3 regions of the Escherichia sp. B1147 genome follow, and region 3 is predicted to be linked to each of the others. Evidence: riboswitches for the same ligand, from Rfam matches in the RefSeq annotation. Region 3 holds a riboswitch; each other region holds the start of a gene.
What was found. Region 3 has a riboswitch for thiamine pyrophosphate ahead of thiM (hydroxyethylthiazole kinase). Riboswitches for the same ligand answer to the same signal wherever they lie in the genome.

Region 1 (3,390 bases), on a different contig from region 3:
AGTCACACATGATGTCCGCAAATCAGTAGTCAGAATCACTCCCCTCCCACTGCATCAGCTCTTCAAGCATGATTAATCGTTGTGGAACGCTTAACCAACGCAACCAGCACAACGTCGCTGTCGCGGTAAAATAGTGCTGATAAAACTGACGCATGGGACACCTCCTTGCTTCATCGTTAAGAATTATTGACTTAATATAGGGAAAATTAAATTGCTGACTTTTGCGCAGGAGTTCCCCTTTTATGCCTTCTGGTCGTCTGCAACAACAGTTCATCCGCCTGTGGCAATGCTGCGAGGGTAGATCGCAGGACACGACGCTCAACGAACTGGCAGAGTTATTGAGCTGCTCCCGCCGTCATATGCGCACCCTGCTCAACACCATGCAGGATCGCGGCTGGTTAACATGGGAAGCGGAAGTCGGGCGCGGTAAACGCTCGCGTCTGACATTCCTCTACACCGGGCTGGCGCTTCAGCAACAACGGGCGGAAGACCTGCTGGAGCAGGATCGCATTGACCAGTTGGTGCAGCTAGTCGGTGACAAAACTGCCGTGCGGCAAATGCTGATTTCTCATCTGGGACGCAGCTTCCGCCAGGGTCGGCACATCCTGCGTGTCCTCTACTATCGTCCGTTGCGCAACCTGCTACCCGGCAGCGCATTGCGCCGTTCTGAAACCCATATCGCCCGGCAAATCTTCAGTTCGCTCACGCGCGTAAATGAGGAAAATGGGGAACTGGAGGCAGATATAGCCCACCACTGGCAGCAAATTTCCCCACTCCACTGGCGCTTCTTTTTGCGCCCAGGGGTCCATTTTCATCATGGCCGTGAACTTGAAATGGACGATGTGATCGCCTCATTGAAACGGATCAATACGCTGCCGCTCTATTCCCACATTGCTGAAATTGTGTCGCCGACGCCCTGGACGCTGGATATCCATCTCACGCAGCCGGACCGCTGGTTGCCGTTATTGCTGGGGCAAGTTCCGGCGATGATCCTGCCACGTGAATGGGAAACCATCAGTAACTTTGCCAGCCATCCCATCGGCACCGGTCCATATGCGGTAATGCGTAACAGCAGCAATCAACTGAAAATTCAGGCATTCGACGATTTCTTCGGTTATCGGGCGCTAATCGACGAAGTTAACGTCTGGGTCTTGCCGGAAATTGCCGACGAGCCAGCCGGAGGGCTGATGCTGAAAGGACCACAGGGCGAGGAAAAAGAGATTGAAAGTCGCCTGGAGGAAGGCTGCTATTATTTACTGTTCGACAGTCGGACTCATCGCGGGGCGAATCAGCAAGTCAGAGACTGGATAAGCTATGTGCTTTCGCCGACCAATCTGGTTTATTTCGCCGAGGAACAGTACCAGCAACTGTGGTTTCCGGCCTATGGGCTGCTCCCCCGCTGGCACCATGCCCGCCCCACGCATTGCGAAAAGCCTGCCGGGCTGGAACATCTCACCCTGACATTTTATCAGGATCATATTGAACATCGGGTCATTGCCGGGATCATGCAGCAGATTCTGGCGAGTCATCAGGTTACGCTGGAAATCAAAGAGATCAGCTACGATCAGTGGCACGAAGGTGAGTTCGAAAGCGACATCTGGCTTAACAGCGCCAACTTTACGCTGCCGCTGGATTTTTCACTGTTCGCGCACTTGTGCGAAGTGCCGCTGCTGCAACACTGTATTCCTCTCGACTGGCAAGCCGACGCCGCCCGCTGGCGTAATGGTGAGATGAATCTGGCGAACTGGTGCCAACAGTTGGTCACCAGCAAAGCGATGGTGCCGCTTATCCATCACTGGTTGATCATTCAGGGGCAACGCAGTATGCGCGGCCTGCGTATGAATACCCTCGGCTGGTTCGATTTTAAATCAGCGTGGTTTGCGCCGCCGGATCCATGATTGCTGGTTGATAACAAAATCACTACACTAACGCCGTTCTCAACGGGGTGCCACGCAGACGCGTGCGCTGAGAAAATACCCGTCGAACCTGATCCGGATAACGCCGGCGAAGGGATTTGAGGCTCCTTCTCAAGTCCTTTGCCACTCTTTTTTGAGGTGCAAAGTGTTAAAAAAATGTCTTCCCCTGCTGTTGCTGTGCACAGCGCCCGTTTTCGCTAAACCCGTTCTGACTGTTTATACCTACGACTCCTTCGCTGCCGACTGGGGGCCAGGTCCGGTAGTCAAAAAAGCCTTTGAAGCCGACTGTAATTGCGAACTGAAACTGGTGGCGCTGGAAGATGGCGTCTCACTGCTCAACCGTCTGCGGATGGAAGGCAAAAACAGCAAAGCTGATGTGGTGCTGGGGCTGGATAACAATTTGTTAGATGCAGCCAGCAAAACCGGACTGTTCGCCAAAAGTGGCGTGCCAGCGGATGCCGTTAACGTTCCCGGCGGCTGGAATAATGACACTTTCGTACCATTTGATTACGGCTACTTCGCCTTCGTCTATGACAAGAACAAACTGAAAAATCCGCCGCAAAGCCTGAAAGAACTGGTTGAGAGCGATCAGAACTGGCGGGTGATTTATCAGGATCCACGCACCAGTACGCCGGGCCTGGGTCTGCTGCTGTGGATGCAAAAAGTCTATGGCGATGACGCCCCACAAGCCTGGCAGAAGCTGGCGAAGAAAACCGTCACAGTCACCAAAGGCTGGAGCGAAGCCTACGGCCTGTTTTTAAAAGGCGAAAGCGATCTGGTATTGAGCTACACCACTTCTCCGGCTTATCACATTCTCGAAGAGAAAAAAGATAACTACGCCGCCGCGAACTTTAGCGAAGGCCACTATCTGCAAGTGGAAGTTGCCGCCCGCACCGCTGCCAGCAAGCAGCCGGAGCTGGCGCAAAAATTCCTTCAGTTTATGGTTTCTCCGGCTTTCCAGAATGCGATCCCAACCGGCAACTGGATGTATCCGGTGGCAAACGTCGCGCTACCTGCCGGATTTGAACAACTGACCAAACCGGCCACCACGCTGGAGTTCACGCCCGCCGAAGTGGCGGCACAACGTCAGACATGGATTAGCGAATGGCAACGCGCCGTCACCCGTTAATTCCCGGCTGGTTAATTCCAGGTGTAAGCGCCGCCACGCTGGTGGTGGCGGTTGCGCTGGCGGCCTTTCTCGCCCTGTGGTGGAACGCGCCGCAGGGTGACTGGTCGGCCATCTGGCAGGATAGCTACCTGTGGCATGTGGTGCGCTTCTCCTTCTGGCAGGCGTTTCTCTCGGCGCTGCTATCTGTCGTACCGGCGATATTCCTTGCCCGCGCCCTCTATCGCAGGCGCTTTCCTGGACGCCTGGCGATGTTGCGTCTGTGCGCAATGACCTTGATCCTCCCGGTGCTGGTTGCCGTTTTCGGCATTCTTAGCGTCTATGGCCGCCATGGCTGGCTGGCATCGC
Region 2 (3,390 bases), on a different contig from region 3:
TAGTAACGCTCACGGCAGTGACTGCACAGCATTGCCCATTCGGTTTTGCTCGGATACATCTCATGGCCGCAGTAGCCGCAATATTTATGTGAGCGGTAAAACTCCGCCAGTTGCACACCGCGCCCAGCCAGTTGAAACAGCCCAACATCCAGATCAATCACCTGACGTACCGATCCCATATCGTGACGACGCTGCTGTTGCACTAGCCAAACAGGTTCTCCCTGCCATTCGCCTATATGCAGTGCGCGCTGACCCACAAGATCGAAATTTGCCGCTTCGCCGTATGGTAATTCTCCCTTCGGCAACCATAATTTTTGTTCATGACTGACTACCCACCAGCCGTGATCTAATTTTTCAATTATACGATCCATAGCTCTTGCACTACCTTTGCATCACTGGCATGTTTAACATGGTTTTTACATTTCTCACTGAGCAGTTTTTGAATACAAACTTGCGGAGTCAATCATGCTTAACCAGCTCGATAACCTGACGGAGCACGTCAGAGGAAGTAACAAACTGGTTGATCGCTGGCTACATGTACGTAAGCATCTGCTCGTGGCTTACTACAATCTGGTTGGCATTAAGCCTGGCAAAGAATCGTACATGAGGCTGAATGAAAAAGCCCTTGATGATTTTTGCCAGAGTCTGGTCGACTACCTGTCTGCTGGACATTTCAGTATTTATGAACGCATTCTTCATAAACTAGAAGGCAACGGGCAACTCGCTCATGCCGCGAAGATTTGGCCGCAGCTGGAAGCCAACACGCAACAGATTATGGATTACTATGATTCCAGCCTGGAAACCGCCATCGATCATGATAATTACCTTGAGTTTCAACAGGTTTTATCTGACATCGGCGAGGCGCTGGAAGCACGCTTCGTACTGGAAGATAAGCTGATTCTGCTGGTGCTTGACGCCGCTCGCGTCAAACATCCTGCTTGAGTTCTGCGCTGTTAACGCGTAATTTACATTCAATGCCCCGTTTGCGGGGCTAATTTCTTGTCGGAGTGCCTTAACTGGCTGAGACCGTTCATTCGGGATCCGCGGAACCTGATCAGGCTAATACCTGCGAAGGGAACAAGAGTTAATCTGCTATCGCATCGCCTTTGCGGCGATCGTCTCTTGCTTCATCCGTCGTCTGACAAGCCACGTCCTTAACTTTTGGAATGAGCTATGTCTGCAACAAAACTGACCCGCCGCGAACAGCGCGCCCAGGCCCAACATTTTATCGACACCCTGGAAGGCACCGCCTTTCCCAACTCAAAACGCATTTACATCACCGGCACACATCCCGGCGTGCGTGTGCCAATGCGTGAGATCCAGCTTAACCCGACGCTAATTGGCGGCAGCAAAGAACAGCCGCAGTACGAAGAAAACGAAGCGATTCCGGTCTACGACACCTCCGGCCCGTATGGCGATCCGCAGATCGCCATTAACGTGCAGCAAGGGCTGGCAAAGCTGCGTCAGCCGTGGATCGAGGCGCGCGGCGATACCGAAGAACTCACCGTGCGCAGTTCCGATTACAGCAAAGCGCGGCTGGCAGATGATGGCCTCGACGAGCTGCGTTTTAGCGGCGTATTAACGCCAAAACGCGCCAAAGCAGGCCGCCGCGTCACGCAGTTGCACTACGCCCGTCAGGGCATCATCACACCGGAGATGGAATTCATCGCCATTCGCGAGAATATGGGACGCGAGCGCATTCGTAGCGAAGTTTTGCGCCACCAGCATCCTGGAATGAGCTTTGGTGCTCGCCTGCCGGAAAATATCACCGCGGAATTTGTCCGTGATGAAGTCGCTGCCGGACGTGCCATTATCCCTGCTAATATCAATCATCCGGAATCGGAGCCGATGATCATTGGTCGCAACTTCCTGGTAAAAGTTAACGCCAATATCGGCAACTCGGCGGTCACCTCTTCCATCGAAGAAGAAGTGGAAAAACTGGTGTGGTCCACGCGCTGGGGAGCGGATACGGTGATGGATCTCTCCACCGGTCGCTATATTCACGAAACCCGCGAGTGGATTTTGCGTAACAGCCCGGTGCCGATCGGTACTGTGCCGATCTACCAGGCGCTGGAGAAAGTTAACGGGATCGCTGAAGATCTTACCTGGGAAACGTTCCGCGACACACTGCTGGAACAGGCCGAGCAGGGAGTGGATTACTTCACTATCCATGCGGGCGTGCTGCTGCGCTACGTGCCGATGACCGCCAAACGTCTGACCGGTATTGTGTCGCGCGGCGGTTCGATTATGGCGAAATGGTGCCTCTCCCACCATCAGGAAAATTTCCTCTATCAACACTTCCGCGAAATTTGTGAAATCTGTGCCGCTTATGACGTTTCGCTGTCATTGGGCGACGGCCTGCGTCCCGGTTCTATTCAGGACGCCAACGATGAAGCGCAGTTTGCCGAGCTGCATACGCTGGGCGAACTGACCAAAATCGCCTGGGAATATGACGTGCAGGTGATGATTGAAGGCCCGGGGCATGTGCCGATGCAGATGATCCGCCGCAATATGACCGAGGAGTTAGAGCGCTGCCATGAAGCGCCGTTCTATACCCTCGGGCCGCTGACCACCGACATTGCGCCGGGCTATGACCACTTCACGTCAGGGATTGGCGCGGCGATGATTGGCTGGTTTGGCTGCGCGATGCTTTGTTACGTAACGCCAAAAGAGCATCTGGGTCTGCCTAATAAAGAAGATGTTAAGCAGGGGCTTATCACCTATAAGATTGCTGCCCACGCCGCCGACCTGGCGAAAGGGCATCCGGGTGCGCAAATTCGCGATAACGCCATGTCGAAAGCCCGCTTCGAATTTCGCTGGGAAGACCAGTTTAATCTGGCCCTCGACCCGTTTACCGCCCGCGCTTATCACGATGAAACCCTGCCGCAAGAATCCGGCAAAGTCGCCCATTTTTGCTCCATGTGTGGGCCGAAATTCTGCTCGATGAAAATCAGCCAGGAAGTACGTGATTACGCCGCCGCGCAAACCATTGAAGTGGGAATGGCGGATATGTCAGAGAACTTCCGCGCCAGAGGCGGGGAAATCTACCTGCGTAAGGAGGAAGCGTGATGTATCAGCCTGATTTTCCTCCCGTACCTTTTCGTTTAGGACTGTACCCGGTAGTGGACAGCGTACAGTGGATCGAACGCCTGCTGGATGCAGGCGTGCGTACTCTCCAGCTACGCATCAAAGATCAGCGCGATGAAGAGGTGGAAGCCGATGTCGTGGCGGCAATTGCGCTGGGCCGCCGCTATAACGCGCGGCTGTTTATCAACGATTACTGGCGGTTGGCGATTAAGCATCAGGCGTATGGCGTCCATTTGGGGCAGGAAGATTTGCAAGCCACCGATCTCCACGCCATCCACGCGGCAGGTCTGCGACTGGGCGTTT
Region 3 (3,390 bases):
GCCAAAGCAGCTATAGTACGGTGCTCACCACCACGCGTGAAAGTGGTGAACCGGACCAATCCCGTGACCGACTTCCAGCGTGTCTGCCTGCGCTAACGCCGCTGAAAGCCAGCTTTTTGCTTCCTGAACGGTGTCGCCCCAGTTTGTATGGCGCAGACGCAATGCCGCCAGCGCCGCAGAGAGCGTACAACCCGTGCCATGGGTGTTTTTGGTCATAATGCGCGGCGCGGTAAACCGCTGTTCGCCGTCGCGAGTAAACAGCCAATCCGGGCTTTGCTCATCATCCAGATGACCGCCTTTCATCAGCACTGCACCGCAGCCCATCGCCAACAGTGCTCGCCCCTGCTCCCGCATTTCCTGTTCGTTATGCGCATGTGGCGCGTCGAGCAAGGCGGCAGCTTCGGGCAAGTTTGGCGTTATTAATGAAACCCGTGGCAATAATCGACTGCGCAGCGTGGCAACCGCCGAAGGTGAAAGTAGCGGGTCGCCGCTTTTTGCCTGCATGACGGTATCCAGTACCACGTTTTGGATCTGGTAACGTTGCAGCCGTTCTGCCACCGCTTCAACGATATCGGTTTCCGCCAGCATGCCGATTTTGGTGGTGTCGATTCGTACATCGCTGAACACCGAATCAAGTTGTGCAGCGACAAAATCAGGCTCAATGCGATACACCGACTGTACGCCACGGGTATTTTGCGCCACCAGCGCGGTGATTACCGAGCAACCGTACGCACCTAGCGCCGAGAAGGTTTTAAGATCGGCCTGAATTCCTGCACCACCACTCGGATCAGTACCGGCAATCGTCAGAGCGTTAATCCGTTTCATGCCAGTACCTCCTGCGTCAATTGCCAGAGCGCATCAAGGAAATGTGGAACAAAACTGCCCGGCCCCTCGCTTCTGGCGACTGCGCGCTCTCCGGCTTGTTTCATCCAGTGACAGCCAGATGCGACGTTTTCCAGCGTATCGCCAGGTAATGCACAACAGGCAGCAACAACCGCCGATAATGCACAGCCAGTTCCTACCACTTTGGTCATTAACGGATCGCCGCCGTGAATACCAACGGTGCGACGACCATCGGTAATATAATCCACCTCGCCAGTGACCACGACGACTGCGCCAGTTTCCAGAGCCAGAGTTTGCGCAGCAGGCAATGCGCTTACTGTGGCGTCAGTGGTATCCACACCACGGCCACCATTGGAAATGCCCGCTAATGCCATGATTTCCGATGCATTACCGCGTATCGCTGCCGGTTTAAAAGATAAAAGTTCATGACAAAAACGGCGACGATAATCGAGCGCACCAACCGCGACCGGATCAAGCGTCCAGGGCGTTTGGGAGTGTTTTGCATGTTCAACGGCGGCACGCATCGCCCGTGCGCGTGGCTGCGTCAGTGTGCCAACGTTAATCAGCAAAGCACTGGCGATGGCCGAAAATTGACTGGCCTCTTCGGTTTCGATAACCATCGCTGGCGATGCACCGAGCGCCAGCAAGGTATTGGCAGTAAAGGTTTGCACCACATCATTGGTCATGCAATGCACAAGGGGGGAATGTTGGTGAAAAAGGTGTAACGCGTGCGCAGGTTGCGCCGGACTCAGCAGGTCGATTTGCATAGTTTGCTCCTGCCATAACGTGAAGAAGCAATGACCTGGCGGCCTGTGACTTCCCTACGCTGGCATTATCCAGATCAGGTGATACGGGTATTTCTCAGCCTTCACGCAGAAGGGCACCCCGAGTCGTTTAGTTGCGATGATGAATCGCAGATGAGGATGGTAATGTCCCGCGCACACGTTGTAAACGAGGAAAAACGGCGGTATTACAATAATGTTGTGAAATTATTTGATATAAGAATCCAGCACCTTAAGAACAACATCCAGGTCTTCTTCACGCTTTAGCTCATCCCCCTGGTGAACTATGTGTTCCGTCAGATGACCTTTAATCACTTCCCGCATCAAACCGTTTACCGCACCACGGATAGCGGCAATCTGTTGTAGAACGGCAGCGCATTCGTGCGGCTCGTCGAGCATTTTCTTGAGCGCGACGACCTGTCCCTGAATCTTACTGGCGCGTGCTTTCAGTTTCTGTTTATCGCGAATGGTATGAGACATGGTAACACCTGGTTAACAAGATCATGGAAAATCATAGCACTACTAATCTACTGGGGGGTAGTATCATGTACTGGGGGGGAGTAGAATCAGGCCGCCGACTTAATACTAAGAATTATTATCATGACCGAATTTACCACTCTTCTTCAGCAAGGAAACGCCTGGTTTTTCATCCCCAGCGCCATCTTACTTGGTGCGCTACATGGTCTGGAGCCAGGACACTCAAAAACGATGATGGCGGCGTTTATTATCGCCATTAAAGGCACCATCAAACAGGCGGTGATGCTTGGACTGGCGGCAACCATATCGCATACCGTGGTAGTCTGGTTGATTGCTTTTGGTGGGATGGTGATAAGCAAACGCTTTACTGCGCAGTCAGCGGAACCGTGGCTCCAGCTGATTTCCGCGGTGATCATTATTGGCACCGCGTTCTGGATGTTCTGGCGCACCTGGCGCGGCGAACGAAGCTGGCTTGAGAATATGCACGGGCATGATCATGAACATCATCACGACCACGAACATCACCACCATCATGAACATAGCGACAGCGAAGAGTATCAGGATGCCCATGCACGAGCCCATGCCAATGACATTAAACGCCGCTTCGATGGCAGAGAAGTGACCAACTGGCAAATTTTATTGTTTGGTTTAACAGGTGGACTGATCCCCTGCCCAGCGGCAATTACCGTGCTATTGATTTGCATTCAGTTGAAAGCCCTGACACTGGGCGCAACACTGGTCGTCAGTTTCAGCATTGGCCTGGCGTTAACGCTGGTCACCGTAGGCGTTGGGGCGGCAATCAGTGTTCAACAGGTTGCAAAACGCTGGCGCGGATTTAACACTGTCGCTAAACGCGCCCCCTATTTCTCCAGTCTGTTAATTGGCTTAGTCGGGTTGTATATGGGAGTGCATGGCTTTATGGGTATTATGAGATAAAACAATTACCTGGGCTTCGCTATCCCTTTAGCCCAGGATGATTCTTAAATCAACTTATTCCGCTGACTTCTCGTTCAATGAGGATGCTTTTGCTGCATCCTTTCATTTACACTTTTTACGAAATCATGGGATCACTAACAAAATATCTCTTGTCGGTTATATTGTATGGCAGGAAAGATATGCGACTGATTTTACTGATCCCCAAAGTGGAGAGTATATGACCATAAAAAATAAGATGTTGCTGGGTGCGCTTTTGCTGGTAACCAGCGCAGCATGGGCCGCACCAGCCACCGCGGGTTCGACCAATGCCTCGGGAATTTCAAAGTATGAGTTAAGCAGTTTCATTGCTGAC

Region 1: another riboswitch for thiamine pyrophosphate. It lies ahead of thiB (thiamine ABC transporter substrate binding subunit); the one in region 3 lies ahead of thiM (hydroxyethylthiazole kinase).
Region 2: another riboswitch for thiamine pyrophosphate. It lies ahead of thiC (phosphomethylpyrimidine synthase ThiC); the one in region 3 lies ahead of thiM (hydroxyethylthiazole kinase).

What each region holds. Positions count from the first base shown of each region.
Region 1 is NZ_LFHY01000002.1:147,903-151,292, forward strand. Features, by position in the region: gene sgrT (glucose uptake inhibitor SgrT) at 23-154, opposite strand; gene sgrR (DNA-binding transcriptional regulator SgrR) at 243-1,898, shown strand; TPP riboswitch at 1,932-2,031, shown strand; gene thiB (thiamine ABC transporter substrate binding subunit) at 2,062-3,045, shown strand; gene thiP (thiamine/thiamine pyrophosphate ABC transporter permease ThiP) at 3,021-3,390, shown strand, end outside.
Region 2 is NZ_LFHY01000023.1:22,324-25,713, reverse strand. Features, by position in the region: gene nudC (NAD(+) diphosphatase) at 1-371, opposite strand, end outside; gene A9180_RS20890 (Rsd/AlgQ family anti-sigma factor) at 466-942, shown strand; TPP riboswitch at 994-1,094, shown strand; gene thiC (phosphomethylpyrimidine synthase ThiC) at 1,174-3,069, shown strand; gene thiE (thiamine phosphate synthase) at 3,069-3,390, shown strand, end outside.
Region 3 is NZ_LFHY01000005.1:491,976-495,365, reverse strand. Features, by position in the region: gene thiD (bifunctional hydroxymethylpyrimidine kinase/phosphomethylpyrimidine kinase) at 25-825, opposite strand; gene thiM (hydroxyethylthiazole kinase) at 822-1,610, opposite strand; TPP riboswitch at 1,645-1,741, opposite strand; gene rcnR (Ni(II)/Co(II)-binding transcriptional repressor RcnR) at 1,833-2,105, opposite strand; gene rcnA (nickel/cobalt efflux protein RcnA) at 2,226-3,038, shown strand; gene rcnB (Ni(II)/Co(II) efflux transporter accessory subunit RcnB) at 3,256-3,390, shown strand, end outside.